DNA from 3 places in the Streptomyces sp. NPDC037273 genome. Region 3 is predicted to be linked to each of the others. Evidence: riboswitches for the same ligand, from Rfam matches in the RefSeq annotation. Region 3 holds a riboswitch; each other region holds the start of a gene.
What was found. A riboswitch is a leader RNA that binds a small molecule or an ion and turns the genes downstream of it on or off. The one in region 3 is predicted to bind cyclic di-AMP.
Positions count from the first base shown of each region.

Region 1 (9,862 bases), on a different contig from region 3:
GCCCTTGTTGGCGTGGCTGTAGTCCTTCTGCGGGAAGCCGCGCATGCCGGCCACGACGTTGTCGCCGAGGACCTTGGCCTGACGCAGGGCGTGCTGGGCGTTCGGCGGGCACCAGGCGCGCTCGGCCGGGACGCCGGCCTTGATCGCGGCCAGGTCCGGGACCTGGGCGTTGTCGCCCGCGGCCCAGACGTAGTCCATGCCGTTGACCTGGAGCTTCTCGTTGCAGTCCACGTGGCCGCGGGGGCCGAGCGGCAGACCGAAGCGGGAGAGCGCCGGGTTCGGCTTCACGCCGGCGGTCCAGACGATCGTGTTGGAGTCGACCTCGAGGCCGTTCTTCAGCACGACGTGGCCGTCGACGCAGGAGTCCATGGACGTCTGCAGGTAGATCTCGATCCCGCGGGACTCCAGGTGCTCCTTGCCGTACTGGCCGAGCTTCGGGCCCACCTCGGGGAGGATCTTGTCGGCCGCGTCGACCAGGACGAAGCGCATGTCCTCGCGGGACACGTTCGTGTAGTACTTCGCGGCGTCGCGGGCCATGTCCTCGACCTCGCCGATCGTCTCGGCGCCGGCGAAGCCACCGCCGACGAAGACGAAGGTCAGCGCCTTGCGGCGGACCTCCTCGTCGGTGGTCGAGTCGGCCTTGTCCAGCTGCTCGAGGACGTGGTTGCGCAGGCCGATGGCCTCCTCGATGCCCTTCATGCCGATGCCCTGCTCGGCGAGACCGGGGATCGGGAAGGTGCGGGAGACCGCGCCCATCGAGATGACCAGGTAGTCGAACGGCAGCTCGTACGCCTCGCCGACGAGCGGCGCGATCGTGGCGACCTTGCGGTCCTGGTCGATGGTGGTGACCCGGCCGGTGAGCACCTCGGCTCCGCGGACGACGCGTCGCAACGGGACGACGACGTGACGCGGCGAGATGCTGCCGGCGGCGGCTTCGGGGAGGAAGGGCTGGTAGGTCATGTACGACCGCGGGTCGACGACCGTGACGGTCGCCTCCGCGTAGCGCATCTTCTTGAGGATGCGCCGAGCTGCGTACAGGCCTACGTACCCGCCGCCTACTACGAGGATCCTGGGACGCTCCGTGGTGCTCATGGCATCGAGTATCCACCCCCTCCGAGGGGGGTGCTCGTGCGCCCCTTCACAAGGTCCTGGCACACCTCTGCTACACTCCGCCGCCCACGTGATCCATGTCATGGTGCTGCAAAGGAACCGGGGTGCAACGGCGAACGTTGTTCACCCCTTGTGAACTGGCCTGGAGAGCGCCCGTTAACGCCGAACCACCGGGTGCGTTCACACGATGGAAACAGCGAGCGAAGTACGCCCCCCGCCTGCGAAAGGGCCCCGAGACGCCCCTCGGAGGGCCTAAAGACCCCCCTCGGACCCTCTTCGGGCGCCATCAGGGCCCTTTTCCTTGTGAAGAACTTCACGAACTTTCCCGACGGGATGTCGCCGGAGGGCTCGATAGGTGCCCGCTATGCCACGGATAGGGCGATCCCATCGAGGATGTCGTGCTCGCTGACGACGACCTCGTGGGCTCCGACGCGTCGGACGATCTCCCTCAGGACGAGGGCGCCGGCGATGATCACGTCGACGCGGCCGGCGTGCATGACGGGGATGGCGGCGCGCTCGTCGTGGGTGGAGGCGAGGAGCCGGTCGGTGACCTCGTCGATCTGTTCGGCGGAGATCCGGGAGTGGTGGATCTTGGCGGAGTCGTACGTGCTGTGCCCGTGGGCGATGCCGGCGACCGTGGTGACGGTGCCGGCGAGGCCGACGAGGGTCTCGGCGGTCTCGATCGGGACGGTCTCGGCGGCCAGGTCGAGCGCGGCGCGCACGTCGGCGCGGATCGCCTCGACCTCCTCGGCGGTCGGCGGGTCGTGGCGGACGTGCCGCTCGGTGAGCCGGACGCAGCCGATGTCGACCGAGCGGGCGGCCTCGACCGTCCGGTTGCCGATGACGAACTCGGTGGAGCCGCCGCCGAGGTCGAAGACGAGGTACTTCTCCGAGCCGTGCAGCTCGCCGGTGGCGCCGGTGAAGGAGAACTCGGCCTCCTGGTCGCCGGTGATGACCTCGGGCTCGACGCCCAGGATCTCCATGACCCCGTTCACGAACTCGTCGCGGTTCTCGGCGTCGCGGGACGCGGAGGTGGCCACGAAGCGGAGCCGCTCCGCCCCCAGCTCCCTGATCACCTCGGCGTAGTCGCGGCAGGCGGCGAAGGTGCGCTCCAGCGCCTCCGGGGCGAGCCGGCCCGTCTTGTCGACGCCCTGCCCGAGCCGGACGATCTCCATCCGGCGGTCCAGCTCGACGAGGTCGCCCGTCTCGGGGTCGACGTCGGCGACGAGGAGGCGGATCGAGTTCGTACCGCAGTCGATACCGGCGACCCGGGTCATTCCGCGGACTCCTTCTCGTCCTTGTCCGCGCACGGCGTGACGCAGGGTCCCTTGGCCCACCACTCGGGCAGCATCGCCAGGGCCTCGTCGCCGAAGGGGTTCACGCCCGGGCCCGCGACCAGCGAGTGGCCGACGAGGACGTGCAGGCACTTGACCCGGTCCGGCATGCCGCCGGCGCTCGGGAAGCCCTCCAGGACCTCGATGGCGTCACGGCGGGAGATGTAGTCCTCGTGCGCGGCCCGGTAGGCGGCGGCGAGCTCCGGGTCGGTGGCGAGCCGGGCCTGCATCTCCTTCATGACCCCGTTGGCCTCCAGGGTGCCGATGGCCGAGGCCGCCCGGGGGCAGGTCAGGTAGTACGTGGTCGGGAACGGCGTGCCGTCGGGGAGCCGGGGCGCCGTCTCGACGACGTCCGGCTGACCGCACGGGCAGCGGTGCGCGATGGCGCGCAGGCCGCGGGGCGGCCGGCCGAGCTGGAGCTCGAAGGCGGCGATGTCCGTCTCGGTGGGCTCGGTGCGTTCGGTCTGCGGAGGGGGCGTTTCCATGTCTGCCTTGCTCGTCAGGTCGTTACGGGCGGTCGGCGTGGTCGACGCCGTCCCAGAGGTTGTCGTACCAGGGTCGCTCTTCGGCACCCTGGTCGGCGCGGGGCCGCTGCTCCGCGTCGGGGTCGTTCACGGTGAAGCCGGTCTCGCCGGGCAGCACGTAGTGCAGGTGCTCGCGGGCGAGGCGGCGGACGTAGGCCGGGTCCTGGAGGCGGGCCTTCTCGTCCCTGAGTTCCTCGACCCGCCGGGCGGCCTCGGCGGCCCGGCGCTCCTGCTCGGCGATCTCGCCCTGCTGGGAGACGTAGCTCCGCATCGGGTAGGCGAGCGCCACGACGAGGGAGCACACGACGAGCGCGAGGAAGGCCGCGCGGCCGGTGAGCCGGGAGCGGCGGGCCTGCCGCCGGGTCTGCGAGCGGTAGACACGGGCCGCGGTCTGCTCGCCGAGCAGCCTGATCCGGGTCGCGGTCGAGAACCGGTCCCGGTCCTTCACGGCCATGTCGTGTCGCCTCCCCTGTTCATACGTACGTCCCCGCACACGGTACGGGACCGAGTACGGGGACGTAGGTATCTAGGGCGTCAGGCGAGCTCAGCCCTTGAAGCGCGGGAAGGCGCTGCGGCCGGCGTAGACCGCGGCGTCGTCGAGGATCTCCTCGATGCGCAGGAGCTGGTTGTACTTGGCGACGCGGTCCGAGCGGGCCGGGGCGCCGGTCTTGATCTGGCCGCAGTTCACGGCGACGGCGAGGTCGGCGATGGTGACGTCCTCGGTCTCGCCGGAGCGGTGGGACATCATGCACTTGAAGCCGTTGCGCTGGGCGAGCTCGACGGCGTCGAGGGTCTCGGTCAGCGAACCGATCTGGTTGACCTTGACCAGGAGGGCGTTGGCGGTGCCCTCCTCGATGCCGCGGGCCAGACGCTCCGGGTTGGTGACGAAGAGGTCGTCGCCGACGATCTGGACCTTGGAGCCCAGCTTGTCGGTGAGGACCTTCCAGCCCGCCCAGTCGTCCTCGAACAGCGGGTCCTCGATGGAGACCATCGGGTACGCGGCGACGAGCTCTTCGTAGTACTCGGTCATCTCGGCGGCCGAGCGGGACTTGCCCTCGAACTCGTACTTGCCGTCCTTGTAGAACTCGGACGCGGCGACGTCGAGCGCGAGCGCGACGTCGGAGCCCGGGGTGTAGCCGGCCTCCTTGATGGCCTCGACGATGAGGTCGAGGGCGGCGCGGTTCGACTCGAGGTTCGGGGCGAAGCCGCCCTCGTCGCCGAGGCCGGTGGAGAGGCCCTTGCGCTTCAGCACGCCCTTGAGCGTGTGGTAGATCTCGGCGCCCCAGCGAAGGGCCTCGGAGAAGGACTCCGCGCCGATCGGGGCGATCATGAACTCCTGGATGTCGACGTTGGAGTCGGCGTGCGACCCACCGTTGAGGATGTTCATCATCGGAACGGGCAGCAGGTGCGCGTTCGGGCCGCCGAGGTAGCGGAACAGCGGGAGGTCGGAGGCCTCGGAGGCGGCGTGCGCGACGGCGAGGGAGACACCGAGGATGGCGTTCGCGCCGAGCGAGCCCTTGTTCTCGGTGGCGTCCAGGTCGAACATGGCCTGGTCGATCAGGCGCTGCTCGGTGGCGTCGTAGCCGACGAGCTCCGGGCCGATCTGCTCGATGACGGCGAGGACGGCCTTCTCGACACCCTTGCCGAGGTAGCGGTTCGGGTCACCGTCGCGGAGCTCGATGGCCTCGAAGGCACCGGTGGAGGCGCCGGACGGAACAGCAGCACGGCCGGTGCTGCCGTCGTCGAGGCCGACCTCGACCTCGACCGTGGGGTTGCCTCGGGAGTCCAGGATTTCCCGGGCTACGACGACGTCGATGGACGGCACGAGCATCTCCTTCTGGGATGTGACGCTGGATGTGACGCAAGGTCGATGCAGGTCGCTTGGGCCTTGCGACAAGAGCCTAACCGCCCCGGAGGCTCCAGCCGGCCGGGCGCCCGCACCCTGGGACGAAAAAGGACCCAAGGGCATGCATCTCGGGACGAAGGACCCCAGATCTACTGGACGGTAACCGTCGGAGGCCCCTCTTATAGGACTCTTCTACGCCCCTGCGCGACGGAACCCGGGCCCTCACACGACGGAACCCCGGTCCGGCGCGCACGGGGGAAGGAGCACGCCGGACCGGGGTGGTCACCGCGGGAGGGTCGTCAGGCTCACTTGAGGTGGAGCTGCTGACCCACGTAGATGAGGTCGGCGTCGGCGACGACGTCCTTGTTCAGGTCGTAGAGCTTCTGCCAGCCGCCCTGGACGCCGTGCGCCTGGGCGATGGTGCCGAGCGTGTCGCCGGCCTTGACGCGGTACTCGCCGTCACCCTTCTTGACCGACTTGCCGGTCGGGGTGGTGACGGTCTTCTGCGCCGTGGACTTCTTGGCGGAGGTGGCCTTCTTGACGCCGGTGGCCTTCTTGGGGGCCTGGCGCTGCTCGCTGCGCGTGGTCGGCTCGGTGGCCGTGCGCTTCGGGGCCTGGGTACTGGTGCCGCCGGTGTACTTGGCACCGGAGAGGCCCACGCCACAGCTCGGCCACGCGCCCTTGCCCTGGCCCGCGAGGACCTTCTCGGCGATGGTGATCTGCTGGGACTTCGACGCCAGGTTGGCGGTCGGGGCGTAGGCGGTGCCGCCGTACGCGGCCCAGGTGGAGGCCGAGAACTGCAGGCCGCCGTAGTAGCCGTTGCCGGTGTTGATGGACCAGTTGCCGCCGGACTCGCACTGGGCGACGCGGTCCCACTCGGAGGCCGTGGCGGCCGACGCGGTGCCCGCGGTCATCAGCGGGGCGGCGACGGCGACACCGGTGACGCCGACGAGCGTGGCGACCTGGGTGGCCTTGGAGGGACGACGGTGTTTGCCCTTGCCGGAAAACAGCATGGAGATTCTCCTCACCGACGCCTGTGAGGTGAGCTGTCGGGTTCGGGCCGGAAAGTTGCCCGGCCGCGTGTCCTTGCACGCGGCTTCACCCCAAGCCGATCGTCGGCCGTCTGTCTCAACGGCCGGGACCGGCACTTACCTTGGGTCCCCCACTCCTGCCTTCGGCGCTTGCGCGACGACTGTTCCCATCGGCCGACGGCAGGATTCGGCGTTTCGGTCGACGGGGCCCGCGGTGGCGAGCGGTACGACCATAGGCACAAGCCCGCCGGAAGCTCAAAGAGGCGTATTGCGGAAAAATCGCCCCTACTTGCCGTCCGGCGGGGGGTGTTTGCGCAGGTGAGAGGTGACGGAGCCAAAGGTTACGGACAGGACACGCCAGTTGAGGCGAAGAGACCCATGTCTCACTTGCCCAGATCCGGACATACGGCCCCGAACTACCCCTCGCGCGAAGCCGGATCCACCGTCAGCTCAAGGCTCTGACCAGGCACGATCAGGTCCGGATCGGCGCCCACCGTCTGCCGGTTGGCGTCATAGAGGGCCGTCCAGCCTCCGGGGAGTTCGTTCGACTGCGCGATGCCCGAAAGGCTGTCACCGGGCTGCACGGTGTACGCGCCCGATGCGCCCTGACTGTCCGTTGTGCCCGAATTCTTCGCGCCGTCAGCCGAGGGCTGCGACTCGACGCTTTCGGCCACCTTGTCGCTGGAGGAGGCATGTCGACCCGATTCGGCCGAAGCGCCCGACTTGCCGCTTCCCTCCGGTGCGGCCTCGCCCCGGTGCTTGCCGGTGCCGGGTGTGGCCGACGACACGTCACCTTCCTCCGTAGCGGAGGAATCGGGCGTACCGGGCGTAACCGACCCGTCCGGGGTGCCGGGGGCCGTCGGCGTGCCCGGGGTGACCGAGGTGTCCGGGGTGACCGGCGCGGAGGGCGTGAGGGGGGCGGAGGGGGTCGGGGCGACGGTGGCCCTCTTCTCCGCGCCGAGCGTGCGGCCTGACGCCTCGGAGGCCGACGGCAGGCCGTCGGTGCGGTTCGACTCGGCGACCGGGCCCGTGGGGGCGGCGGGGACGGCGGTCGGGCCCGGGTCCACGCCGGTGCTCCTGCCGTCGTTCGTCAGGCCGGCGATCGGGGCGCAGGTGGCCCACTCCTGGCTGCCCTTGGCAAGGGCCTTCTCGGCCACCGCGATCTGCTGGGCCCGGCTGGCCAGGTCGGGGCTCGGCGCGTACGCCAGACCGCCGTGGCGCTCCCAGCTGTCCTGGGTGAACTGGAGGCCGCCGTACATGCCGTTGCCGAAGTTGGCACTCCACTGGCCACCGGACTCGCACTCGGCGACCCGGTCCCAGGTGGAGGCGTCGGCGGCGGAGGCGGACCCGGTGGCGAGCAGCGGCAGCGCCATGGCCGATCCGGTCACCCCGGCGGCGACGACGAGGGCGGGGGCCTGACGGGGGCGACGGTGTCGTCCGTTCCCGGAACGCATAGCAGCGCCTTTCGCGTGACGGCTGAGACTGCCGGGAAACGTAGCGGTATTCGAACGCTCGTCACAAGTCGATGGACCCGCGATCACGTGAAGATCACAGTTCTGACGGGCAGTCAGTTCACTGTGGGGGTACGGAAGGGGAGAATTCCACCGGAAGCGTGCGCAATCCCCGCATGATGAGCCCGCCGCGCCACCGCAGTTCGTCCGGATCGACGCCAAGTCGCAGATCCGGCAGACGCGTCAGCAGCGTCGCGAGCGCCGTCTGACCCTCAAGCCGCGCGAGCGGCGCACCCAGGCAGTAGTGGATGCCGTGCCCGTACCCCAGGTGCTGGTTGTCGCGCCGGGACAGGTCGAGCACGTCCGGCCCGCCGAACCGCTCCGGGTCCCGGTTCGCGGCGGCGAGCACCACCAGCACCGGGTCGCCCGCCGGAATCTCCTGCCCGCCGATGGTCAGCGCCCGGGTCGCGTACCGCCAGGTCGCCATCTCCACCGGCCCGTCGAACCGCAGCAGTTCCTCGACGCCGGTCTCCAGGAGCCCCGTCTCCCCCGCCGCGACCGAGGCCTGGAGCGCCTCGCGCTGCCCGGGGTGCCGCAGCAGCTGGTAGACCCCGTTGCCGATGAGGTTCACGGTCGTCTCGAAACCGGCGAAGAGAATGATGAAGGCCATCGCGGCGGCCTCGTTCTCGGTGAGGTGCTCGCCGTGGTCGGAGGCCTTGATGAGCCCCGAGATGAGGTCCTCGCCGGGCTCCTCGCGCTTGCGGTGGATCAGCTCCGCGAGATAGCCGCGCATCTTCTTCACCGACCGCGCCACCCCGCCGCGCGGCCCGCCGCCGTGCCGGATCATCATCCCGGCCCAGTCCCGGAAGTCGTCCTGGTCCTCCGGCGGCACACCGAGCAGGTCGCAGATCGCGTAGATCGGCAGCGGGAACGCGAACTCGTGGATGAGGTCGGCGCTCCCCTTCTCCGCGAAGGAGTCGATGAGCCGGTCGGTCAGCTCCTGGACGCGCGGCGCGAACTCGGCGACCCGGCGCGGCGTGAACGCCTTCGACACGAGCCGCCGCAGCCGGGTGTGGTCCGGCGGGTCGATGTTGAGCAGGTGGGTCATCAGCTCGGCCTTGCGCTCGCCCGGGATGCCCGTCTTCCCCTTCGCGTGCGGGGACTCGTCGTGGTGCGCCGGGTTCTTCGAAAGACGCTGGTCGGCCAGCGCCTGCCGGGCGTCGGCGTACCGGGTCACCAGCCAGGCCTCGACCCCGCTGGGCAGCGTCGTCCGGTGCACGGGCGCGTGCTCCCGCAGCCAGGCGTAGGCGGGATACGGATCGCTCGCGAACTCCCAGGTGAAGAGCTCGGGGGCGGGGGCGGGGCCGGGGGTCGTACTCACGCCACGACCGTACAGGGCGACCCCCGCGCGTCACGTTCGTGGAGAACCTGTGATCAAGGGGTACAGGTCGTGCCCTAGATTCTTGTCAGTGGACCCCCAGCTGCTCAGAGCTACCTTCGCCGTCGTCGAGAGACGCGCCGAACAAGCCGTCACCTTCTTCTACTCGCACCTGTTCTGGAACAACCCGGGTGTGCGCGAGCTGTTCCCCCAGGACATGCTCCCGCAGCGGGACCGGCTCTTCGCCGCGCTCACCCATGTGGTGACCCACCTGGAGGACCCCGCCCTCGGCCCCTACCTGGGGCAGCTGGGCCGCGACCACCGCAAGTTCCTCGCCTCCCCCGCGCTCTACGCCGCCGTCGGCGAGAGCCTCATCGCCGCCTTCACCCACGCCGCCGGCTCCGCCTGGACGGTGGAGGCCGAGAAGGCCTGGACCGAGGCGTACGGCCTGGTCTCCGAGCTGATGCTGGCCGGCGCCGACGAGTCGGCCGAGGCGGGCGAGCCGTCCTGGTGGGACGCGGACGTCGTCCGCCACGAGCGGTACGGAGACGACCTGGCCGTCCTCACCCTCCGCCCCCGCTGCCCCCTGCCGTACCTCCCCGGCCAGTACGTCAGCGTCAGCTCCCTGCGCGTCCCCCGCGTCTGGCGCACCTACTCGCTGGCCAACGCGCCCCGCCCCGACGGCACCGTCGAAATCCACGTCAGCCGCATCCCCGGCGGCGCCATGAGCACGGCCCTCGTCGAGGAGACCGGCCCCGGCGAGGTCCTGCGCCTCAGCGCCCCCGGCGGCGCCCTCACCGCCCACACCGCACCGGGCGGACTCCGCACCTATATATGCGCCGGTACGGGCTGGGCGCCGGTGAAGGCCCTCCTGGAGGAGGCCGCCACCGCCGAGCCTGCCCTCGAAGGCCGGCTGTTCGTCGTCGCCCGCGCCAAGGAGTACCTCTACGCGCGCGTGGAGGCCGAGAACCTGAAGGAACGCCTTCCCGGACTGAACGTCACCTACATCACCGCCGCGCCCCGCCAGCGCCGCGACCAGGCGACCGAGCGGCTGCTCCAGGCCCTGCGGGCCTGCGTCCAGTGGCCGGCCCACGACGTCTACCTCGCCGGCCCGCCCGCCTTCGTCAACGAGGTCACCGAGGTCCTGGAGGAGGTCGGCGCCGACCCGGCCCGCACCCACCACGACAC
Region 1 covers NZ_JBVJVO010000008.1:318,338-328,199, reverse strand. Annotated here, with positions in the region: gene ACZ7G1_RS23105 (NAD(P)/FAD-dependent oxidoreductase) at 1-1,092, opposite strand, end outside; gene ACZ7G1_RS23100 (Ppx/GppA phosphatase family protein) at 1,473-2,387, opposite strand; gene ACZ7G1_RS23095 (DUF501 domain-containing protein) at 2,384-2,929, opposite strand; gene ACZ7G1_RS23090 (FtsB family cell division protein) at 2,952-3,422, opposite strand; gene eno (phosphopyruvate hydratase) at 3,513-4,799, opposite strand; gene ACZ7G1_RS23080 (transglycosylase family protein) at 5,120-5,827, opposite strand; cyclic di-AMP (ydaO/yuaA leader) riboswitch at 5,831-6,004, opposite strand; gene ACZ7G1_RS23075 (transglycosylase family protein) at 6,262-7,299, opposite strand; gene ACZ7G1_RS23070 (cytochrome P450 family protein) at 7,418-8,677, opposite strand; gene ACZ7G1_RS23065 (globin domain-containing protein) at 8,766-9,862, shown strand, end outside.
Region 1: another riboswitch for cyclic di-AMP. It lies ahead of ACZ7G1_RS23080 (transglycosylase family protein); the one in region 3 lies ahead of ACZ7G1_RS17545 (M23 family metallopeptidase).

Region 2 (9,862 bases), on a different contig from region 3:
TCTGCTCGAAGATCGGGGACGACACCTGCGCGGTGTGGACCCCGGCCTCGTGCGCCAGCCCGAAGACCGTGGGGTACGGCTGCCACACGTGCGGCGAGGTCCACGGCTTCCAGCGCAGCTGGTTCATCAGCTCGCCGGTCTCCGGGTTGCGCACCGTGTAACCGGGCAGGCCGTGGGTGCCGGGGTAGCGCCCGGTGCCGACGGAGGCCAGCGAGGTCGCCGTCGTGGCGGGGAAGCCCGCCGTGATCGGGCGGCCCGTGCCGCCGCGCGAGGAGCCGAGGAGCGAGGTCAGATAGGGAGCCTCGTCCGGGTGGGCCTTGATCTGCTCCCAGCCCAGCCCGTCGATCAGGAAGACGCAGTTCCGGTCGGCCGGGGCGAGCTCCGCGATCCGCGGGTCGAAGCCGGGCACGCCCTGCCCCGCCACCAGCGTCGGCAGCAGGTCGCCCAGCGAACCGGAGGTGTACTCGGGCACCGGCGCGCTCGCCGGCGCGAGCGGAACCGGGTCGTCGGGCCAGCCGTGGGTCATCGCGGCGGGCTGCGCCATCAGCGGGCGGGCGCGGCGGTCGCCGCGATGGCTTCGGAGAGCGCCTGCGCGAACGCGAGCGTCTGCCGGACGGTGTCCGGGCCGTCCCCGGCCTCGCTCACCCGCAGGCTGAGGTCGTCGGCGGTGGCGTTGCCCGTGTAGCCGTGGTCGGCGTCACAGTTGGAGTCGCCGCAGGCGGCGGGCTCCAGGTCGATGCGCGACACGGCGCCCCAGCCGATGGTGAGGACGACCTCGCGGGGCAGCGTGCCCGGCGTGTACGCCTCGGGGTTGGCCACCATGCGGCTCACGACGACCGAGGAGATCCGGTCCAGCTTCACGGACTCGGTCGAGGTCGTGGCGTACGGGGTCGGCGAGCTCGTGTCGGCGGCCTGCTCGTCGGTGTGGCTGACGATGAAGCGGTGCGGCGTCAGGACGAGGACCGTGACGTGACGCCGGACCTCGTTCGCGTCGAAGGTGGTCTCCTGGTGGACCACGTACGACCCGACGGCCTCACCGCCGACGGCGGCCTCCACCGCCTCGGCCACGAGGGCCGGGTAGTAGCCGCTGCGCTCGATCGCCGCGCGCAGCCCCTGGGTCGTCGTACCGCTCTTTGCCATGGACTCCATCCTACGGGGCCTCGGGCCCCCTCCGGCCCCCGTCAGTAGCTCGGCAGGCTGCGGGGGCCGAGGTCGGTACGGGGCGGGGGCGGGGCCAGCCGGACGGTGGCGCCGAGGACGGAGAGCCCGCGGGGTGCCACGACCACCGGCTCCAGCGACACGGCGACCACCTCGGGGTGGTCGTCGACGAGCCGCGAGACGCGGAGCAGCAGCTCCTCCAGGGCGGGGGTGTCGACGGGGGCGGAGCCGCGCCAGCCGAAGAGCAGCGGCGCGGTGCGCAGTGAGCGGACGAGTTCGGAGACGTCCCGGTCGGTGGCCGGCACCAGCCGGTGGGCCGTGTCGCCGAGCAGCTCGGAGGCCGCGCCGGAGAGGCCGAAGGAGAGGACGGCGCCGACGGCCGGGTCGATGGCGGAGCGGACGACGGTGTCGACGCCCCGGGGCACCATCGCCTGGACGACCGGAAGCAGCTCCTCCGGCTTGCCGAGCACCTCGGTCAGTTCGGCGTACGCCGTGCGGAGCTGCTCCTCGGTCGCCAGGTCGAGCCGGACGCCGCCGAGGTCGGGGCGGTGCCGGAGGTGCGGCGCGGTCGTCTTCAGGGCGACGGGGTAGCCGAGCCGGGCGGCGGCCGCGACGGCGGCGTCGGGGGTGGGCGCGGGCAGGGTCGGCAGTACGGCGATCCCGTACCGGGCCAGCAGTTCACCGGCCTCGTCGGTGCCGAGGGTCACACCCCTGGCCTCCGCGTCCTCGCCCTCCCGTGCGCCGAGCGCGCGCTCGATGAGCGCCGCCGCCCCGGCCTCGTCGATGTCCTCGTACTCGGGCACCCGCCCCGGCTCCGCCGCCTGCCGCCGCCACTGCCCGTACCGCACGGCCTCCGCCAACGCCCGCACGGCCCGCTCGGCGGCGGGGTAGGCGGGGATGGTGGCGGGGGACGGGGTCGGGGTGGGGACCGGGGCCGGGTCCGGGTCCGGGGCCGGGGCCGGGGCCGGGTTCGGGTTCGGGTGCGGGTTCGGGTTCGGGTGCGTAGTGGGTGCCTGTGATTGTGCCTCTGCCGTGCCCGGGGCCGTCGGCGCGGAGGTGCCCGGGGCCGTAGGCGCGGGCATGCCCGGGGTCGGCGGCGCGGACGTGCCCGGAGCCGGCGGCGTGGACGTGCCCGAGGTCGTCGGGGCGCCCGGGGTCGTCGGCGCGGTCTCGTCGGTGCGGCGGGGGGCCGGGCGGCCCGGTGCGGTCGGGCGGGTGCTGGTGGCGACGGCGAGGGCCTCGGCGAGGCCGCCCATCTCGACGTGGACGACGACGACGGGCTTGGTGGGCGCGGGGGCGGAGGCGACGGCCTCGCGGAGGGCGGCCGCGAGGACCTCGCCGTCGCCGAACTCGGTGGCGCCGTTCTCCCCGACCCAGGGGATCGCGGTGACGACGACCGCGTCGGAGGTCTCGTCCGCGAGCGCCGCCGCCAGCGCGTCCCGGAAGTCGGCCGGTTCCGCCTCCGTCGTGAGGTCGAGCGGGCGCAGCGGGCGCAGCCCCTCCGTCAGGCAGGCGTCGTACGTGAGGAGGCCGAGCGACTCGGAGTTGCCGAGGATCGCGACGCGGGGTCCGGCGGGCAGCGGCTGGGCGGCGAGGAGCAGTCCGGCGTCGACGAGTTCGGTGATGGTGTCGACGCGGATCACCCCGGCCTGCCGGAGCAGCGCGGAGACCGTGGCGTGCGGGATGCGGGTGACGGGCACCCGGTGGCCGGGCGGGGCGCTGCCGCTATGCCGGGCGCCCTTGACGACGACGACCGGTTTGACGGCGGCGGTGCGGCGGGCGAGCCGGGTGAACTTGCGGGGGTTGCCGATCGACTCCAGGTAGAGGAGGACGACGTCGGTGCCGGGGTCGTCGTACCAGTGCTGGAGGAAGTCGTTGCCGGAGACGTCGGCGCGGTTGCCGGCCGAGATGAAGGAGGAGAGGCCCGCGCCGTGCCGGTGGAGGCCGGCGAGCAGGGCGATCCCGATGGCGCCGGACTGGGCGAAGAGCCCGATGCGGCCGGCGCCGGGCATCTGCGGGGCGAGCGATGCGTTGAGCCGCACGTCGCCGGCGGTGTTGATGATCCCGAAGGCGTTGGGTCCGATGATCCGCATGCCGTACGAGCGGGCCTGCCGTACGAGTTCCCGCTGCCGGTCGCGGCCGGCGGGCCCGCTCTCGGCGTATCCGGCGGAGAGCACGACGAGGCCGCGGACGCCGTGTTCGCCGCAGTCCGCGACGACCTCCGGCACCCGCTCGGCGGGGACGGCGACGATCGCCAGGTCGACCGGCTCCCCGATGGCGCCGACCGAGGAGTGGGCGGGGACGCCGTCGAGCTGCCCGGTCTCGTCGGTGAGGGCCGCGTTCACCGCGTACACCCGCCCGGTGAAGCCGGCCCCGATCAGGTTGCGCAGGACGGTGCGGCCGACGCCGCCCGGTGTGCGTCCGGCGCCGATGACGGCGACGGAGCGGGGGGTGAGGAGCCGCTGCACGGAGCGCGCCTCGGCTCGCTGTTCCCGGGCGCGCTGGACGGCGAGGGAGCGGTCGGTGGGTTCGAGGTCGAGGTGAAGCCGTACGGAGCCGTCCTCGAAGCTGCGCTTCTGGGTGTAGCCGGCGTCCGTGAAGACCTTGATCATCTTGTTGTTGGCGGGGAGCACCTCGGCGGCGAAGCGCCGGATGTCCCGCTCGCGCGCCACGGCCGCGATGTGTTCGAGGAGGGCGGAGGCGACGCCTCTCCCCTGGTGGGCGTCCTGGACGAGGAAGGCGACCTCGGCCTCGTCGGCCGGCGCGGAGGCGGGCATGCCCTGGGCGTTGATGCGGTCGTAGCGCACGGTGGCGATGAACTCGCCGCCCACCGTCGCCGCGAGTCCGACCCGGTCCACGAAGTCGTGGTGGGTAAAGCGGTGGACGTCCTTGGCGGAGAGGCGCGGGTAGGGCGCGAAGAAGCGGTAGTACTTCGACTCATCCGAGACCTGCTCGTAGAAGCTGACCAGACGGTCGGCGTCGTCGGCGGTGATGGGCCTGATGCGCGCGGTGCCGCCGTCGCGGAGGACCACGTCCGCTTCCCAGTGGTCGGGGTAGGGGTGCTCCTGCGGGGCCGGCGGGGCCGGTCGTCCCCCCGCTTCCGACTGCTCCGACGCGCTCTGCATGGGGTCAGCCTACGGCCGCGACACGACCCTGGCACCGCTCGCGCGGCGGGTGCGCGCCGTGCAAGGTAGGGAGGGCCGAAAGGCGGTCCGATCCGGGCCGAAGGTCGGCGCGAGCACCACGCAGCACATGAGAGACTGGTCTAGACAACCCGCTTGAGACTTGAAGGGCAACACCATGGCTGAGCGCCGCGTCAACGTCGGCTGGGCCGAGGGCCTGCACGCCCGCCCCGCGTCCATCTTCGTCCGTGCCGCCACGGCTTCCGGCGTGCCGGTGACGATCGCCAAGTCCGACGGCACCCCCGTGAACGCCGCGTCCATGCTCGCGGTGCTCGGCCTGGGCGCCCAGGGCGGCGAGGAGATCGTCCTCGCTTCGGACGCCGACGGCGCCGAGGCCGCGCTCGACCGTCTCGCGAAGCTGGTCGCCGAGGGCCTGGACGAGCTCCCCGAGACCGTCTGATCCGGTCCCCCTCGCACGACTTATGGCCGTGGCCGCCGGAATTCCGGTGACCACGGCCATTCGTATGCGGGCGGTCGATCACGGGGCCCGATTCATCGAAATCAAGCTTTTAGGGCAGCACGAATATCGCGACTGAATGCCTGTCCTTTTTATACGGCGGCCACGTTAATTCCGGGCACTCGCCGTGTTGACTGCATGTTGCGAAACCCTCACACGGCCCCGCTCCGGCTTTTTGAGCCGGTGCAGCGACAATGAGCGTTCCGCGTGCAGGACCGTCAGCGCCCTGGCCCGTTCGGCGTCGCCGCGCGCCACCGCGTCCACGATGGCGCCGTGCTCGGCCCAGGCCTCCACCGGCTGGGCGGGCTGGTCCACGGCGTACATCCAGGCGATCTTGTGCCGCAGCTGGGTGAGCAGCGCCGTCAGCGGCGGGCTGCCCGAGGCCTGCGCGAGCGTCTCGTGGAACCAGCCGCCGAGCGAGCGCAGATCCTCGCCCTGGCCGCGCCTGGCCCGCTCCTGCCCCAGCCTGACCAGGCCGCGCAGCACCTTGAGGTGGGCGTCGGTGCGCCGCTGCGCGGCCCGCGCGGCGCCCAGGGGTTCCAGCAGCGACCGCATGTCGAGGAGGTCGGCGGCCTCCTGCTCGGTGGGCTCGGCGACGTGCGCGCCCGCGTGCCGGCGGGTGACGACGAAGCCCTCGGACTCCAGGGTGCGCAGGGCTTCGCGGACCGGGACGCGGGAGACCCCGTACCGGCGTGCGAGCTGTTCCTCGGTCAGCCGGCCGCCCCGCTCGTAGACGCCGTTGACGATGTCGTCCCGGATCGCCGTGCATACCGAATGCGCGGGAATGCGCATGTCCGACCTCCGCCTTGGTCCGCGCGAGACAATTCGAGCGGCGCCTGTTCTGCGCCTGATCATCGACTCTATTGCAGCACGCCGGGATTTCCGATGCCCCGGGGGAATCCATGGCGGTATTCGACCGTGTGACGGCCGACGAAAAGCCCCGGCTCAGTACGAGCCGGGGCTTTTGCGACGCGGTGCGGAACCGGGCCGGACGGGGTCAGAGGTTGACGCCGCGGGCGCGGAGGTAGGCGATCGGGTTGATGTCGGAGCCGTACTCGGCGGTCGTGCGCGCCTCGAAGTGGAGGTGCGGACCGGTGGAGTTGCCGGTCGAGCCGGAGATGCCGATCTGCTGGCCGGGCTCGACGGTCTGGCCGACGTGGACGCCGATGGAGGAGAGGTGCCCGTACTGGGTGTACGTGCCGTCGTTCATCCGGATCACGATGTTGTTGCCGTACGCGCCGCCCCAGCCGGCCTCGACGACGGTGCCGGAGCCGACGGAGACGACCCGGCTGCCGTAGGCGGCGTGGAAGTCGACGCCGGAGTGGCTGCCGGAGGACCAGAGCGAGCCGCCGGTCTTGTAGCCGGTGGAGACGTACGAGCCGGCGACGGGGAGCTGGAAGGAAGCCAGACGGCGACGCTCGGCCTCGCGGGCGGCGCGCTCGCGCTCCTGGCGGATCTCCTTGGCGCGGGCCTCGGCCTTGCGCTTCGCCTCGGCCTTGGCCTTCGCGAGGGCGACGGCCTCGACGGCCTCCTGCTCCTGGGCGGCGGCCTGGGCGTTGATCCGGTCCACGAGGGAGGTCTCGGTGATCACCTGGGTGAGGCCGGTGTCCTCGGCGGAGCGGTTGTCCGTGTCGGCGGCGAGCGCCGGGGAGGCGAGGGTTCCGATGACCCCGGTGGTGGCGAGGGTCGCGACGCCGGCGATGCCCACGCTGCGGCGCGCCATCCGGCTCGGACCACGATGCTTCCCGGTGGCACGGGTGAACGCCATGTAGTGGCTGATCCTTTCCTTCCTTCTCGCCTACCGGGTTAGCTGACGGGTTCGGAGCAGGAAGGTCTCCTACGGACCCCTCCGTGCGGCACGAAGGCGTCCGATTCACCCCAGGGACTGATGTGGGTCCCCGGCTCCCCAGGCTCGCGCCTGACGGGGACTCGGCGATGACTGTCCGATGCCGCGGATGCGGCGGGTGCAACTGGCGAACAGCCGCACCGACGCTATGCGGATCGTCTTTCAATCACCAACCAGACACGCTTTTTGTAAGACATGCCACAGGGCAAATGATCATTCTTCTCATCAATACGGACATACGGGAGGACCCCGGCGAATCTGCTGCCGGGGCCCTCCCGTTGTCACGCCGGAGCCGGAATCAGCCCGTCACGACGGTCACTTCACCGATGCCGAGCGCCCGCACCGGCTCCGCGATCTGCGCCGCGTCGCCGACGAGCACGGTCACCAGCCGGTCCACCGGGAAGGCGCTGACCACGGCGGCGGTCGCCTCGACGGTGCCGGTCTCGGCCAGGCGCGCGTACAACTGGGCCTGGAAATCGTCCGGGAGGTGCTGCTCGACCTGGTCGGCGAGCGTCCCGGCGACGGAGGCCGCCGTCTCGTACTTGAGCGGTGCCACCCCCACCAGGTTCTGCACGGCCGTCTCGCGCTCCGCGTCCGTGAGGCCTTCGGCGGCGAGGGTGCGCAGCACCTTCCACAGGTCGTCGAGTGCCGGACCGGTGTTGGGTGTGTCGATGGAGCCGCTGATGGCCAGCATCGAGGCGCCGTTCCCCTCGGCGTCCGAGCGGAGCACCTGACCGAAGGCCCGCACGCCGTACGTGTAGCCCTTCTCCTCGCGCAGGACCCGGTCCAGACGCGAGGTCAGGGTGCCGCCCAGGCAGTACGTGCCGAGGACCTGGGCCGGCCAGACGCGGTCGTGCCGGTCCGGGCCGACCCGGCCGATGAGCAGCTGGGTCTGGACGGCGCCCGGGCGGTCCACGATGACGACCCGTCCGGTGTCGTCGGCGGTGATCGGCGGCATCGGGAGCGGCTCGGCCGGCTCGCCCGTCCAGGCGCCCAGCGTCTCCGCCAGGACCTTGTCGAGGTCCACGCCGGTCAGGTCGCCGACCACCACGGCCGTGGCCGTGGCCGGCCGGACGTGCGCCTCGTAGAAGGCGCGGACGGCCGCGGCGTCGATCGCCGCGACGGTCTCCTCGGTGCCCTGGCGCGGCCGGGACATCCGGGACTCGGCGGGGAACAGCTCCTTGGAGAGCTGCTTCGCGGCGCGGCGGCCCGGGTTGGCCGTCTCGTGCGGGATCTCGTCGAGCCGGTTGCGCACCAGGCGCTCGACCTCGGTCTCCAGGAACGCCGGAGCGATCAGGGCCTCGGAGAGCAGCCCGAGCGCCTTCGGCAGCCGGGAGACGGGGACCTCGAGGGAGACCCGCACGCCCGGGTGGTCGGCGTGCGCGTCGAGCGTGGCACCGCAGCGCTCGAGCTCGGCCGCGAACTCCTCGGCGCTGCGCCGGTCCGTACCCTCCGAGAGCGCGCGGGCCATGATGGTGGCGACGCCGTCGAGACCGGCGGGCTCCGCGTCCAGCGGGGCGGGCAGGAAGATCTCCACGGCCACCACCTGCTGACCGGGGCGGTGACTGGTCAGCAGCGTCAGGCCGTTGTCCAGCTTCCCGCGGTCCGGGGCCGGGAAGGCCCAGGGCCTGGCGACGCCCGGCGCCGGCTGCGGGTGGAAGTCCATGCTCGTCAAAGACACGGCAGCGTCGGTCACTGGTCCGCTCCCTCTTCCTCGTCATCGCCGTCGTCTTCGCCCTGCTCGGCCGCCAGCGGCTCGTAGACCAGCACCGCGCGGTTGTCGGGGCGCAGCTTGGCCTTCGCGACCGCCTGCACCTCCTCGGCGGTGACGTCCAGGACCCGGTCGACGGCGGTGAGGGCGAGCTGCGGGTCGCCGAACAGCACGGCGAACCGGCACAGTTCGTCGGCGCGGCCCGCGACGGTGCCGAGCCGGTCGAGCCACTCGCGCTCCAACTGGGCCTGCGCGCGCTCCATCTCCTCGGGCGTGGGGCCCTCGGCGGCGAAGCGGGCGAGCTCCTCGTCGACGGCGGCCTCGATCTCGGGGACCTCGACGCCACCGGAGGTCTTCACGTCCAGCCAGCCCAGCGAGGGCGCGCCGGCGAGCCGCAGCAGGCCGAAGCCGGCGGCGACGGCCGTGCGGTCGCGGCGGACCAGCCGGTTGTGCAGCCGGGAGGACTCGCCGCCACCGAGCACCGTCAGGGCCAGGTCGGCGGCGTCGCACTCGCGCGTGCCGTCGTGCGGCAGCCGGTAGGCGGCCATCAGCGCGCGGGCCGGGACCTCCTCCTCGACGACCTCGCGCAGCTGCTCCCCGATGACCTCGGGCAGCGAGCCGTCACGCGGCGGCCGCTTGCCGTCGTGCTGCGGGATGGAACCGAAGTACTTCTCGATCCACGCCAGGGTCTGCGCCGGGTCGATGTCGCCGACGACCGACAGCACCGCGTTGTTCGGCGCGTAGTACGTGCGGAAGAAGTTCCGCGCGTCCTCCAGCGTCGCCGCGTCCAGGTCGGCCATCGAACCGATCGGCGTGTGGTGGTAGGGGTGGCCCTCCGGGTACGCGAGGGCGGTGAGCTTCTCGAAGGCGGTGCCGTACGGCACGTTGTCGTAGCGCTGGCGGCGCTCGTTCTTGACGACGTCCCGCTGGTTCTCCATGGACTCGTCGTCCAGGGCCGCGAGCAGCGAGCCCATGCGGTCGGCCTCCAGCCAGAGCGCGAGCTCCAGCTGGTGCGTGGGCATGGTCTCGAAGTAGTTGGTGCGCTCGAAGCTCGTCGTGCCGTTGAGCGAGCCGCCGGCGCCCTGCACCAGCTCGAAGTGGCCGTTCCCGTGGACCTGCTTCGAGCCCTGGAACATCAGGTGCTCGAAGAGGTGGGCGAGGCCCGTGCGCCCCTCGACCTCGTGGCGCGAACCGACGTCGTACCAGAGGCAGACCGCGGCGACCGGGGTCAGGTGGTCCTCCGAGAGCACCACGCGCAGGCCGTTCGCCAACCGGTGCTCGGTCGCTGTCAGGCCGCCGGAGCCGGCCTCGGCCGTGGCCGTGTGACCCATGGGCATGTACGTCCCTTCGATCGCGATGTGAAAAAGTCCTGCCACTGTATGCAAGCGCGCCGACACCTCGCGAAGTTCCCGCCGGGTCCCGATGTCCCTCTTCCGGGTCGAGGTCGGCGTTGTCGGTGGCACGGTCCACAATGGTCCGCGTCAGATCAACCTTGTTGGTGAAGGAGC
Region 2 covers NZ_JBVJVO010000025.1:39,717-49,578, forward strand. Annotated here, with positions in the region: gene ACZ7G1_RS37165 (alkaline phosphatase family protein) at 1-544, opposite strand, end outside; gene ACZ7G1_RS37170 (DUF5998 family protein) at 544-1,140, opposite strand; gene ACZ7G1_RS37175 (bifunctional acetate--CoA ligase family protein/GNAT family N-acetyltransferase) at 1,182-4,283, opposite strand; gene ACZ7G1_RS37180 (HPr family phosphocarrier protein) at 4,459-4,740, shown strand; gene ACZ7G1_RS37185 (GntR family transcriptional regulator) at 4,906-5,589, opposite strand; gene ACZ7G1_RS37190 (M23 family metallopeptidase) at 5,795-6,565, opposite strand; cyclic di-AMP (ydaO/yuaA leader) riboswitch at 6,578-6,742, opposite strand; gene ACZ7G1_RS37195 (M16 family metallopeptidase) at 6,942-8,339, opposite strand; gene ACZ7G1_RS37200 (M16 family metallopeptidase) at 8,336-9,685, opposite strand.
Region 2: another riboswitch for cyclic di-AMP. It lies ahead of ACZ7G1_RS37190 (M23 family metallopeptidase); the one in region 3 lies ahead of ACZ7G1_RS17545 (M23 family metallopeptidase).

Region 3 (9,862 bases):
GACGAAGTTGCCGCCCGCCGCGGCGTAGGCGTCGAGGACGGCGAAGGACTGGGCCTCGTCGGCGGTCCAGCCGAAGACGTTGCCGCCGAGGGCGAGCGGGAAGACGTGCAGGTCGGAACTGCCCAGCGGGCGCAGAGAGGTCATGGGGGGATCAACCGCTCGCGCCGCCGGGCCTATTCCGTCCGGGCTCCGGGAGGCGGGGCGCCCGGAGCGGGTGACGGGGTCAGAGCGACAGGCCCTTGGAGCGGAGCCAGGCCGCCGGGTCGATGCCGTCGCCGCCGGAGGTGTGGACCTCCATGTGGAGGTGGGCGCCGGTGACGTTGCCGGTGGCGCCGACGCGGCCGATGGTCTCGCCGGTGCCGACGGTCTGGCCTGCGGAGACCGTCATGGAGGAGAGGTGGCAGTACCAGACCTCGGTGCCGTCGGCGAGCTCCAGGACGATCCGGTAGCCGTAGGAGCCGGACCAGCCCGCGGACTTGACGGTGGCGCCGTGGACGGCCTTGAGCGGGGTGCCGGTGGGCGCGGCGAAGTCGAGGCCGGTGTGGTAGCCGGAGGACCACATCGAGCCGGACTGCATGTAGGTGGCGGTGAGGCTGTACGAGGAGAGGGGCAGCGAGTAGCTCGCGGCGAGCTTGGCGAGGCGCTCGGCCTCCGCCTTGGCCGCGGCTTCCGCTTCCGCCTTGGCCTTCGCTTCGGCCTCGGCCTTCGCCTTGGCGTCGGCGGCCGCCTTCTCCGCCGCCGCTTCCTTGGCCTTGGCCTCGGCGGCGGCCTTCTCGGCGGCGAGCTTCTCCGCGGCGGCCTTCTCGGCGGCGTCGGCGGAGGCCTGCTGCGACTCGGCCTGCTGGAGGATGCGGGCGCGCAGGGCCTCGCCCGCGTCGGCGGCGCCGGACGCGGTCCTGGTGGCGCTGTCGGCCTGCTCGTCGGCGCCGGTGGTGTAGGTGGCGGCGGTGAGCGGGTTGGGGTTGGCGCGGGCCGCGCTGACGGGCGCGCTGTCCTCGCCGGGGAGGAGGTCGCCGACGCCGGGGAGGTCGTGGGGGTCCGGGAGGTCCAGGTCGGGGAGCGATATCGCGACCGGGGGCTTCTCCTGCGCGGTGGCGAGGCCGCCCGCGCCGACGGCGGCGATCACGCCGACGCCGAGGACGGTGGAGGAACGGGCGAAGTTGGAGCGCTGCTTGACGACCCGGTGGCGGCCGCCGGAGCGGCTCTGCGCGCGGAGGGAGTCCTCGGTGGGATTCCACTCGGTGTCCGGGGCGGCGGGACCCGCACCACCACCGAAGGCATCGAAGGGGGCTTCGGGTGCGGGAGTGTTGGACGCCACGGAGGCGCGCTCCTTTCCTTCCTTCTCGCCTACCGGGTTAGCTGACGGGTTCGGAGCAGGAAGGTCTCCTACGGGCTCGACCGCACGGGTGCGTGGTCCGCACGGGTGCGAAGGGGCCCGATTCACCCCAAGTGGTGGTTCCCCGGTTCCTTTTCAGGATTCGGCGCGTGCGCACGGTGCCGCCTCTTGCGACGGGTGTGACGACCGCGCTGCGTTATCGAACGTTAATAGACAGGGGGTCCCGATTCCAAGCCGTTCCGCTTGATCGTTCATTGAATTGGGAGGTAATCGCCCGAGTTGACCCCCGTTCAGAACGGGATAAGGGAAACCTCGCGATCTGACGTTATGTCAATTGTTATCGCAGTGACACCCCTCGACTACACCTGGTGACCGGACCCGCCGGGCGGCACCACCGGCATCGTCCTGCGCCGCTCCGGCTGCCCCGCCGCCGGCCTGCTCACCGCGAGCAGCGCCATGTCGTCCGTCGACCCGCCGCCGGTGTGGAGCCGTACGTCGTCCACGAGCGCGTCGAGGAGTTCCTCGGGTCCCGGGAAGATCCGGCCGGCCAGTCGCTCGGCCGGATCGTAGAAGACGCCTTCGGCGTTCCGCGCCTCCGAGAGGCCGTCGGTGTAGAAGAGCAGGGTCGCGCCCGGCGGATAGGGCCGCGCCTCGGCCCGGTCAGGCCAGGCCGCGAGATCCCCCATGCCGAGCGGCAGCGCGGGCTCGGCCGGGTCCAGCAGGTCCAGGTGCCCGTCCGCGTACAGCAGCAGCGGCGGCGGGTGCCCGCGGTTCACCACCCGTACGAAACCGCTGAAGGTGCCGCTGCCGTCGGCGCGCGGAAGCTCGGCGAGGACGGCGGTGGTGAACCCCTCGAAGGCGTCGAGCCCGTGCCGCCGGGTGCCCTCCCTGGCCAGCGCCCGTTCGAGGCGCTCGGCCACGCCCTCCAGGGTCCGTTCCTGTTCGGCCGCCTCGCGGAAGGCCCCGATGACGACGGCAACGGCCTCCACCGCGTCCATCCCCTTGCCCCGTACGTCCCCGACGACGAGCCGCACCCCGTGCGGGGTGTCCTGGACGGCGAACAGGTCGCCGCCGATGAACGCGTCCGCCTGCGCCGCCTCGTACCGCGCCGCGCACTGGAGCCCGCCGATCCGCTCGGCGGGCATCGGGAGGACCGCCTTCTGCGCGGTCTCCGCGATGACCCGCGCCGAGGCGAGCCGTTCGCCGCTGCGGCGCACCACCCGGTTGATGAGGAGGGCGAGCGCGGAGACCGTGAGGACGGTCAGGGTCTCGGTGAGCGCCGGGATCTCGTCGGCGGTGCCGTTGTAGACGTGCAGCCCGATGGAGGCGAGGACGGCGGCGATCCCGGTGAGCAGGGTGGTGAGCGTCGAGAAGAAGGGCGCGGCGATCAGCGGGGCGGCGGAGAAGAGCGGCGCCGCCGTGTACGCGGGCGGGGTCGACACGTCGAAGAAGACCCCGCCCACGATGACCAGCGGGGGCAGCGCGCGGATGAACCGCCGCGCGCCGCCGTACGCCGGACGGCCCTCGTCACGCCGCCGCCCGCCGCCCGCCACTCCTTGGGGGTGCCCCACCTGTGCTCTCCTGCCCGGTCCGACCGGCCGCGGTCCGCACCGCGCCCTCCCAGCGTGGCCGCCGCCGCACCGGCGGGCGACTCCCACGGGGCCGAGTGGCGTAGCCCGGAAGGTCAGGCGCTTCCTGGGGGGCTCTCCTCCGCCAGCCGTCCGCCCCTGGACAGCAGGGCCATCGCCGCCGCGCAGACCAGACCGACGGCGCACAGGGCGAGCCAGGGTGCCGCCGACCAGCCGGTGACGTCGAGCAGCGCGCCCGTCCCGAGGTTCCCGAGGGTGATGCCGATCCCGCACACGGTGTTGTAGAGCCCGTAGTGGGTGGCGACCCAGCGGCCCCGGGAGAGGGCGACGACGGTGTCCATCTCGTAGGGGTAGAGCACCGCGTTCGCGACGGCGAGGACCGCCGCGCAGAGCAACAGCCCGGCCGCGCCCCGGCCCAGCGCCGCCGGTGCCAGGAACGCGCCGCCCATGAGGGCGAGCCCGAGGACGAGGCAGCGCTCCCGGGTGAGGCGCCGCCGGCACCAGGCCGTGATCCGCAGCTGCCCGGCGAGCGCCACGAGCGCGGAGACGACGAACAGCGCCGTGGTGAGCGCCGTGCCGTCGGCCGCGAGCGGCAGCGCCAGGTAGACCTGGAAGGACAGGACGTACGAGCCGGTCATGGCGAGCGAGAAGAACCAGAAGGTCCGGTGGGACAGCACCGTGCGGAACTGCCCCCGCTCCCCCGCCCCCTTCGGCTCGCGCACGGCCCGTACGGGAAGGTGCCGGAGCTGTACGAGGGTCAGGCCGGCGAACAGGACCGCCGCGACCAGGCACGTCAGCCGGAACGACACCCCGGTCAGGGCCACCCCGACGAGCGGCCCGAGCAGGATGCCCGCCTGGTAGTACACGTTGAAGAGCGCGAAGGCCTCGACCCGCCGCTCCTCCCCCGCCTCGGCCGCGAGGCAGGCCCGTACGGCGGGGTTGAACAGCGCCCCCGCGAGCCCGGTCGCCAGCGAGGCGGCGATCAGCATCGGCAGCGACTGGGCGAAGGCGAGCGCCCCGAAGCCCACCGTCCGCAGCGCGCAGCCGGCCACGATGAGCGGCTTGAAGCCGAGCCGGTCGGCGAGCGCCCCGCCGACGAGGAACATGCCCTGCTGGGACAGGTTCCTGGCGCCGAGGACGAGCCCGACCGCCCAGGCCGCCATGCCGAGCCCGTCCGCGAGGTGCGCGGCCAGGTACGGCATCAGCATGTAGAAGCCGAGGTTGATGGTGAGCTGGTTGAGGAAGAGGAGCCGTACGGCGGGCTCGAAGGTACGGCTCTGCCGCCAGACGCCGCCCTTGGCGGGCGCGGTCGCCGTCGTCACCGGGCACGCTCCAGGACCCGGCGGGTCCAGCCGCTGACCGTGTCGGCGGAGACGTACGCGGCGGGGTCCTCCCGTACGGGACCGTCGAGCAGCCCGTGCGCCGCGCAGAACTCGTCGTTGAAGACGGTGTCGAAGTACCGCTGCGGCCCGTCAGGGAAGACGGCCGCGATCCGGGTGCCGCGCGGCCGCGTGCGGGCCAGCCAGCCGGCGACCAGGGCGACCGCGCCCACGCTCCAGCCGCCGGTCGCGAAGTGGCGCGAGGCCAGCCGCCGGGCCGTCCGGACCGCCTCCGCCGGGCCCACCCAGTGCACCTCGTCGAAGGCCCCGTGGTCGACGTTCCCCGGATGGATGGAGGAGCCGAGGCCGCGCATCAGCCGCTCCCCGGCCGGCAGGCCGAAGACGGTGGAGTTCACCGAGTCCACGCCCACCAGTTCCAGGGCGGGGCTGCCGGTCGCGCGCAGCGCCCGGGAGATGCCGGCCGAGTGGCCGCCGGTGCCGACCGCGCAGACGAGGACGTCGATCCGGTCGAGCTGCGCGGACAGTTCGGCGGCGAGCCCCGCATAGGCGGCGGGGTTGTCGGGGTTCCCGTACTGGTCGGGCCACCAGGCCCCGTCGAGGCTCAGCAGCAGTTCGGCGACCCGGTCCATCCGGGCCTGCTGCCAGCCGCCCCGCGGGCTCGGCTCGGTCACCACGTGCACCCGGGCGCCGTGGGCGACGAGCATCCGCTCGACGATCGGTTCGAGGCCCGGGTCGGTGACGACGTGCACGGGGTGGCCGTGGAGGACGCCCGCGAGGGCGAGGCCGAGGCCGAGGGTCCCGGAGGTCGACTCGACGATCGGGGCGCCGGGCCGCAGTGCACCCCGGCGGCGGGCCTGCTCGACCATGTAGAGGGCGGCGCGGTCCTTGATGCCGCCGAAGTTGAAGCCTTCGAGCTTGGCCCAGTAGCCGTCGTCCGTCCACAGGACGGGGGTGTTGCCGACGGTCTGCCCCTCGACGGGCAGCATCAGTGGTGCGGTCATGGTGTACGTCCTTGGAGTGGGTACGCGAAAGGGAACCTGGTCACGCGAGTGCGGGACCCGGTTCAGTTCCGGTCCACCCCGAGGGCGATGAGCAGCCGGCCCGGCCGGGGGCCTGGGCCCGCCCGGTCCCGGACGCAGAGCGCGCGCGGGTCGGTGCGGAGGTCCGCTTCGTACGGCAGGACCGCGGCGGCGCCGGCGTCGGGCGCGGCGGGCTGGGAGGCCGCGGCCTGCGCGGGGAGATGGGCGTCGAAGGTCCAGGCGTCCCCCGACCGCTCGCAGCCGTGCGGAAGCGCGGGGGCGGAGAGGGTGGCGGTGCCCGGGGTGGGCAGCTGGTGGCCCTGGGAGCCGTGGCAGACGCTGACGAGCAGGGCGAGGAGCGCGAGCAGCACGAGCACGGCGGGCGCCCGCCGGCTCACTTCGCTCACATCGCGCGCACGCTCGTCACTCATGGTGCGCGTGAGACTACGGTGGGGTGCGGGGCCCCGGCAAAGAGGCGGGCACGCTTTTGGCCACCGTTTACTTCCGACAGTCCCGTCAGAGGTGCCGCTCCGCGTAGACCTCCATCGCGTCCCGGACGAGGATCGCGGTGCCCTCGCCGTGCCGGTCGTAGTGGGCGGTGAAGCGCGGGTCGTCGACGTACATCCGGCCGAGCCCGATCACGTACTCCTTGGTGGGGGCCGTGGTGGCGGACAGCCAGGTGACCTGGCGCCGGGTGATGGCCTGCACCTCGTCGCTGCCGGCGGCCAGTCCGTCGCGCGCGGCCTGTCCGAAGTCACGGGCGATGGCGGCCTGTTCGTCCAGGAAGGCCTTCTTCTGCCCGGCGTCGAGCGAGCGCCACCAGCGGTCGCCCCGCTGATAGGCCTCGCCGCCCCAGCGTTCGGTGACCTCCTGCTCGTACGCCGTGTGGTCGAAGCCGTCGAACACTTCCTCGGCCATGAGTTCTTCTCCCTTCTCGGTCTTGTGGAGGGTGGTCCGCACCGACGCGATCTGGCGTCCGATGCGCTCGCGTTCCTGTTCCAGGAGGGCGAGGTGGGTGCGCAGGGCGGCGGAGGTGTCCCGCTGGCCCGCGAGGACCTCGGCGATGGCGGGCAGCGAGAGCCCCAGCTCGCGCAGCAGCAGGATGCGCTGGAGCCGTACCAGCGCCGCCTGGTCGTAGTACCGGTAACCGTTCGCGCCGATCCGGCTCGGTTCCAGCAGTCCGCGCTCCCCGTAGTGGCGGAGGGTGCGGCTGGTGGTGCCGGCCTTCTTGGCGACCTCTTGGATCGACCACTCCATGACTAGAACGCTAGATCTTGACGTTGCGTAAAGGTCAAGCGGAACGGGTGGCGACACGACGAAGGCCCGGATCCAGTGACTGGATCCGGGCCTTCGCTGCTACTGAGTAGCGGGGACAGGATTTGAACCTGCGACCTCTGGGTTATGAGCCCAGCGAGCTACCGAGCTGCTCCACCCCGCGTCGGTAAACACGACTGTACGCCATGGGTGGGGCGATCACGAAATCCGTTTCCGTCCTACCCGCTCAGCAGCCGCAGTCGTCGGAGTCGACCGGCGCCGTCAGCGGGTCCGCGGCCTTCTCCGCGGGGCCCTCCCAGGTCTCGTACGCGAAGCCCTCGCGCACCCAGTACTCGAAGCCGCCGAGCATCTCCTTGACCTGGTAGCCCAGCTCGGCGAGGGCCAGCGCGGCGCGCGTGGCGCCGTTGCAGCCGGGGCCCCAGCAGTAGGTGACGACGGGGACGGACTTGTCGAGCAGCTGCCCGGCCTGCTCGGGGATGAGCGCGGTCGGCAGGTGGATCGCGCCGGGGACGTGCCCCTGGTCCCAGGAGGCCGTCGAGCGCGAGTCGATGACGACGAAGCCCGGGTCGGTGCCGTCGGCGGCCGCGGTGGCCAGCGCGGAGGCCACGTCGGAGACGTCGGCGTGGAAGGCGAGGCTCGCCGAGAAGTAGGCGGCCGCGGCGGCGGGGGAGGCCGGCGGGGTGCGGAGAACCGGGTTGACCTGCGTCGTTGTCGTCGTCATGGTGATCAATCTACGGAGAACGATCTTCGAGCTGAAGGGGTGATTCACGGCGCTCACCGGCATCCGCCGGGGAATCCCCGGCGTTCGCCACCAGGCGGCGGGGATCTCACGTGCCGGGACGACACACCCCACCCGGAGCCCCTCGGCTCGTGTCACATAGGCAGGGTTTCATCCGTCATGAAGGCATGACGGACCACGAAGGGGGAGATCGACGAGTGGACGCCGAGAAGGAACGTGCCGCCGGTGAGTTCGCGGCCGCAGGGGCCGACACGGAACTCCTGGCCCGGCGCTTCGAGGCCGACCGGAATCATCTGCGGGCCGTGGCCTACCGGATGCTGGGCTCGCTCAGCGAGGCCGAGGACGCCGTCCAGGAGACCTGGATCAAGCTGAGCCGCGCGGACGTCAGCGCGGTGGAGAACCTCAGCGGCTGGCTGACCACCGTCGTCGGCCGCGTCTGCCTGGACATGCTGCGCTCGCGCGGCTCGCGCCGCGAGGACCCGCTGGAGTACTACGTCCCCGACCCGGTGGTCCGGGCCGCCGACACCACCGACCCGGAGCACGCCGCCGAACTCACCGAGTCGGTCGGCCTCGCGCTCCTCGTCGTCCTGGAGACGCTCTCGCCGGCCGAGCGGATCGCGTTCGTCCTGCACGACATGTTCGCCGTCTCCTTCGACGAGATCGCGGAGATCGTGGACCGCACCCCGGCCGCGACCCGCCAGCTCGCCAGCCGCGCCCGCCGCCGGGTGCAGGACGCCACCCCGTCCCAGGGCCCGGACGCCCGGCGCCAGCGGGAGATCGCCGACGCCTTCCTCGCCGCCGCGAACGGCGGCGACTTCGAGGGCCTCCTCGCCGTCCTCGACCCGGACGTCGTGCTCCGCGCGGACGGCGGACGCATCCTCGCGGCCCACTCGAAGGAGGTCAGGGGCGCCGAGGCCGTCATCTCGCAGGCCCTCCTGTACTCCAAGTTCAAGGCGGCCTCGCTGCCCGTCGTGGTCAACGGCGCGCCCGCCTTCGTCTCGGTCGTCGACGGACGCCCCTCCTCGCTCCTGGCGTTCACTATCTCCGCGGACGACCGGATCGTCGCCCTCCAGGTCCTCGCCGACCCGGAGCGGCTGGCCGCGCTCGGCCTCACCGAGGAGGAGCTGGCCCGCGCCGCGTAGGAAGCGCCCCCGGGCCGGTCCGCGCGCTCGGGCCGGTCCACGTGCGGGAGGGTGCCATTCGTGCGAATTTGTACGGGTTGGTTCCCTCCCGCTCGTAAAGGTGGCCACCGTGCAGCTGACGCCCGAGGAGGCCCGCCGGACGGCGGCCGAAGCCTGGATCTGGGGCTATCCGATCCTGGACAACTACCGCACGATGTACCCGCAGGCGATCGACTCCGACGACCCGCGGTACGTGGGCGGGTTCGGCCGCTTCCGCCACTACTCGGAGCCGTTCACCCCGGCCAACACCGACGTCGTGACCCCGAACAACGACACCCCGTACTCCGTGGCCTGGCTCGACCTGCGCGCCGAGCCCTTCGTCGTCTCCGTCCCGGCCCTCGACCGCTACTACGTGCTGCCGTTCCACGACCTCGACACCGCGTTCGTCGGATACGTCGGAGCCCGCACCACCGGCCAGGACGCGGGCGACTACCTCGTCGCGGGCCCCGGCTGGAACGGCCCCGTCCCCGACGGCATCGCCGGCGTCCTGCGCGCCGACACCTTCCTCGTCGGCGTCATCGGCCGCACCTACCTGGCCGGCCCCGACGACGTGCCCGCTCTGCGCGCCATCCAGGAGAGGTACGAGCTTCGCCCCCTCTCCGCGTACACGGACACGGCCGCCCCGCACCCCGCCGACGAACCGGTCTGGCCGGTCTGGCGCGAGGAGGACTTCGGGAGCATCGAGTTCTTCACCCTGCTCGACTTCCTGCTCCGGTTCTTCCCCGTCCTGGACCAGGACCGCGACCTGCGCGGCCGCCTCGCCGCCCTCGGGGCCTCCGGCACCGGCGAGTTCGAACCCGCCGCGCTCGCCCCGGAGCTCCGGAAGGCCGTCGAGCAGGGCATCGCCGACGGCCGCGCCCGCCTGCGGGAGGCCGTCGAGGTCACCGCGGTCTCCACCGGCCTCTTCGGCACCCGGGCCGAGCTCGGCGACAACCACCTCGGCCGCGCCCTCGCGGCGGACGTCGGCCTCTACGGACTCCCCGCCGCCGAGGCCTGGTACCACGGCTGGCTCGCGGACGACCGCGGCGACCAGCCCCCGAGCGGCGACCGCGACCACGTCGTCCACTTCCCCGCCGGCCACCTGCCCCCGGCCCGCTTCTTCTGGTCGGTCACCCTGTACGGCCTCCCGGAGCGGCTGCTCGTCGCCAACGAGATCGACCGGTACTCGATCGGCGACCGCACCCCGGGGCTCGTGTACGACGACGACGGCGGCCTCACCCTGTACGTCCGCAAGGACCGCCCGGCCGACCCCAAGCAGGCCGCCAACTGGCTGCCCGCACCCGCCGGCCCCTTCAGCCTCGTCGCCCGCCTCTACGGCCCCGACCCCTCCGTCCTCGACGGCACCTGGCGGCTCCCGCCGCTCACCGTCCAGGACTGACCGGC
Region 3 covers NZ_JBVJVO010000006.1:21,618-31,479, forward strand. Annotated here, with positions in the region: gene ACZ7G1_RS17540 (aldo/keto reductase) at 1-144, opposite strand, end outside; gene ACZ7G1_RS17545 (M23 family metallopeptidase) at 224-1,318, opposite strand; cyclic di-AMP (ydaO/yuaA leader) riboswitch at 1,330-1,494, opposite strand; gene ACZ7G1_RS17550 (PP2C family protein-serine/threonine phosphatase) at 1,696-2,907, opposite strand; gene ACZ7G1_RS17555 (MFS transporter) at 3,021-4,247, opposite strand; gene ACZ7G1_RS17560 (PLP-dependent cysteine synthase family protein) at 4,244-5,266, opposite strand; gene ACZ7G1_RS17565 (hypothetical protein) at 5,329-5,715, opposite strand; gene ACZ7G1_RS17570 (MerR family transcriptional regulator) at 5,801-6,541, opposite strand; tRNA gene ACZ7G1_RS17575 (tRNA-Met) at 6,649-6,722, opposite strand; gene ACZ7G1_RS17580 (rhodanese-like domain-containing protein) at 6,786-7,280, opposite strand; gene sigJ (RNA polymerase sigma factor SigJ) at 7,466-8,440, shown strand; gene ACZ7G1_RS17590 (DUF1254 domain-containing protein) at 8,550-9,857, shown strand.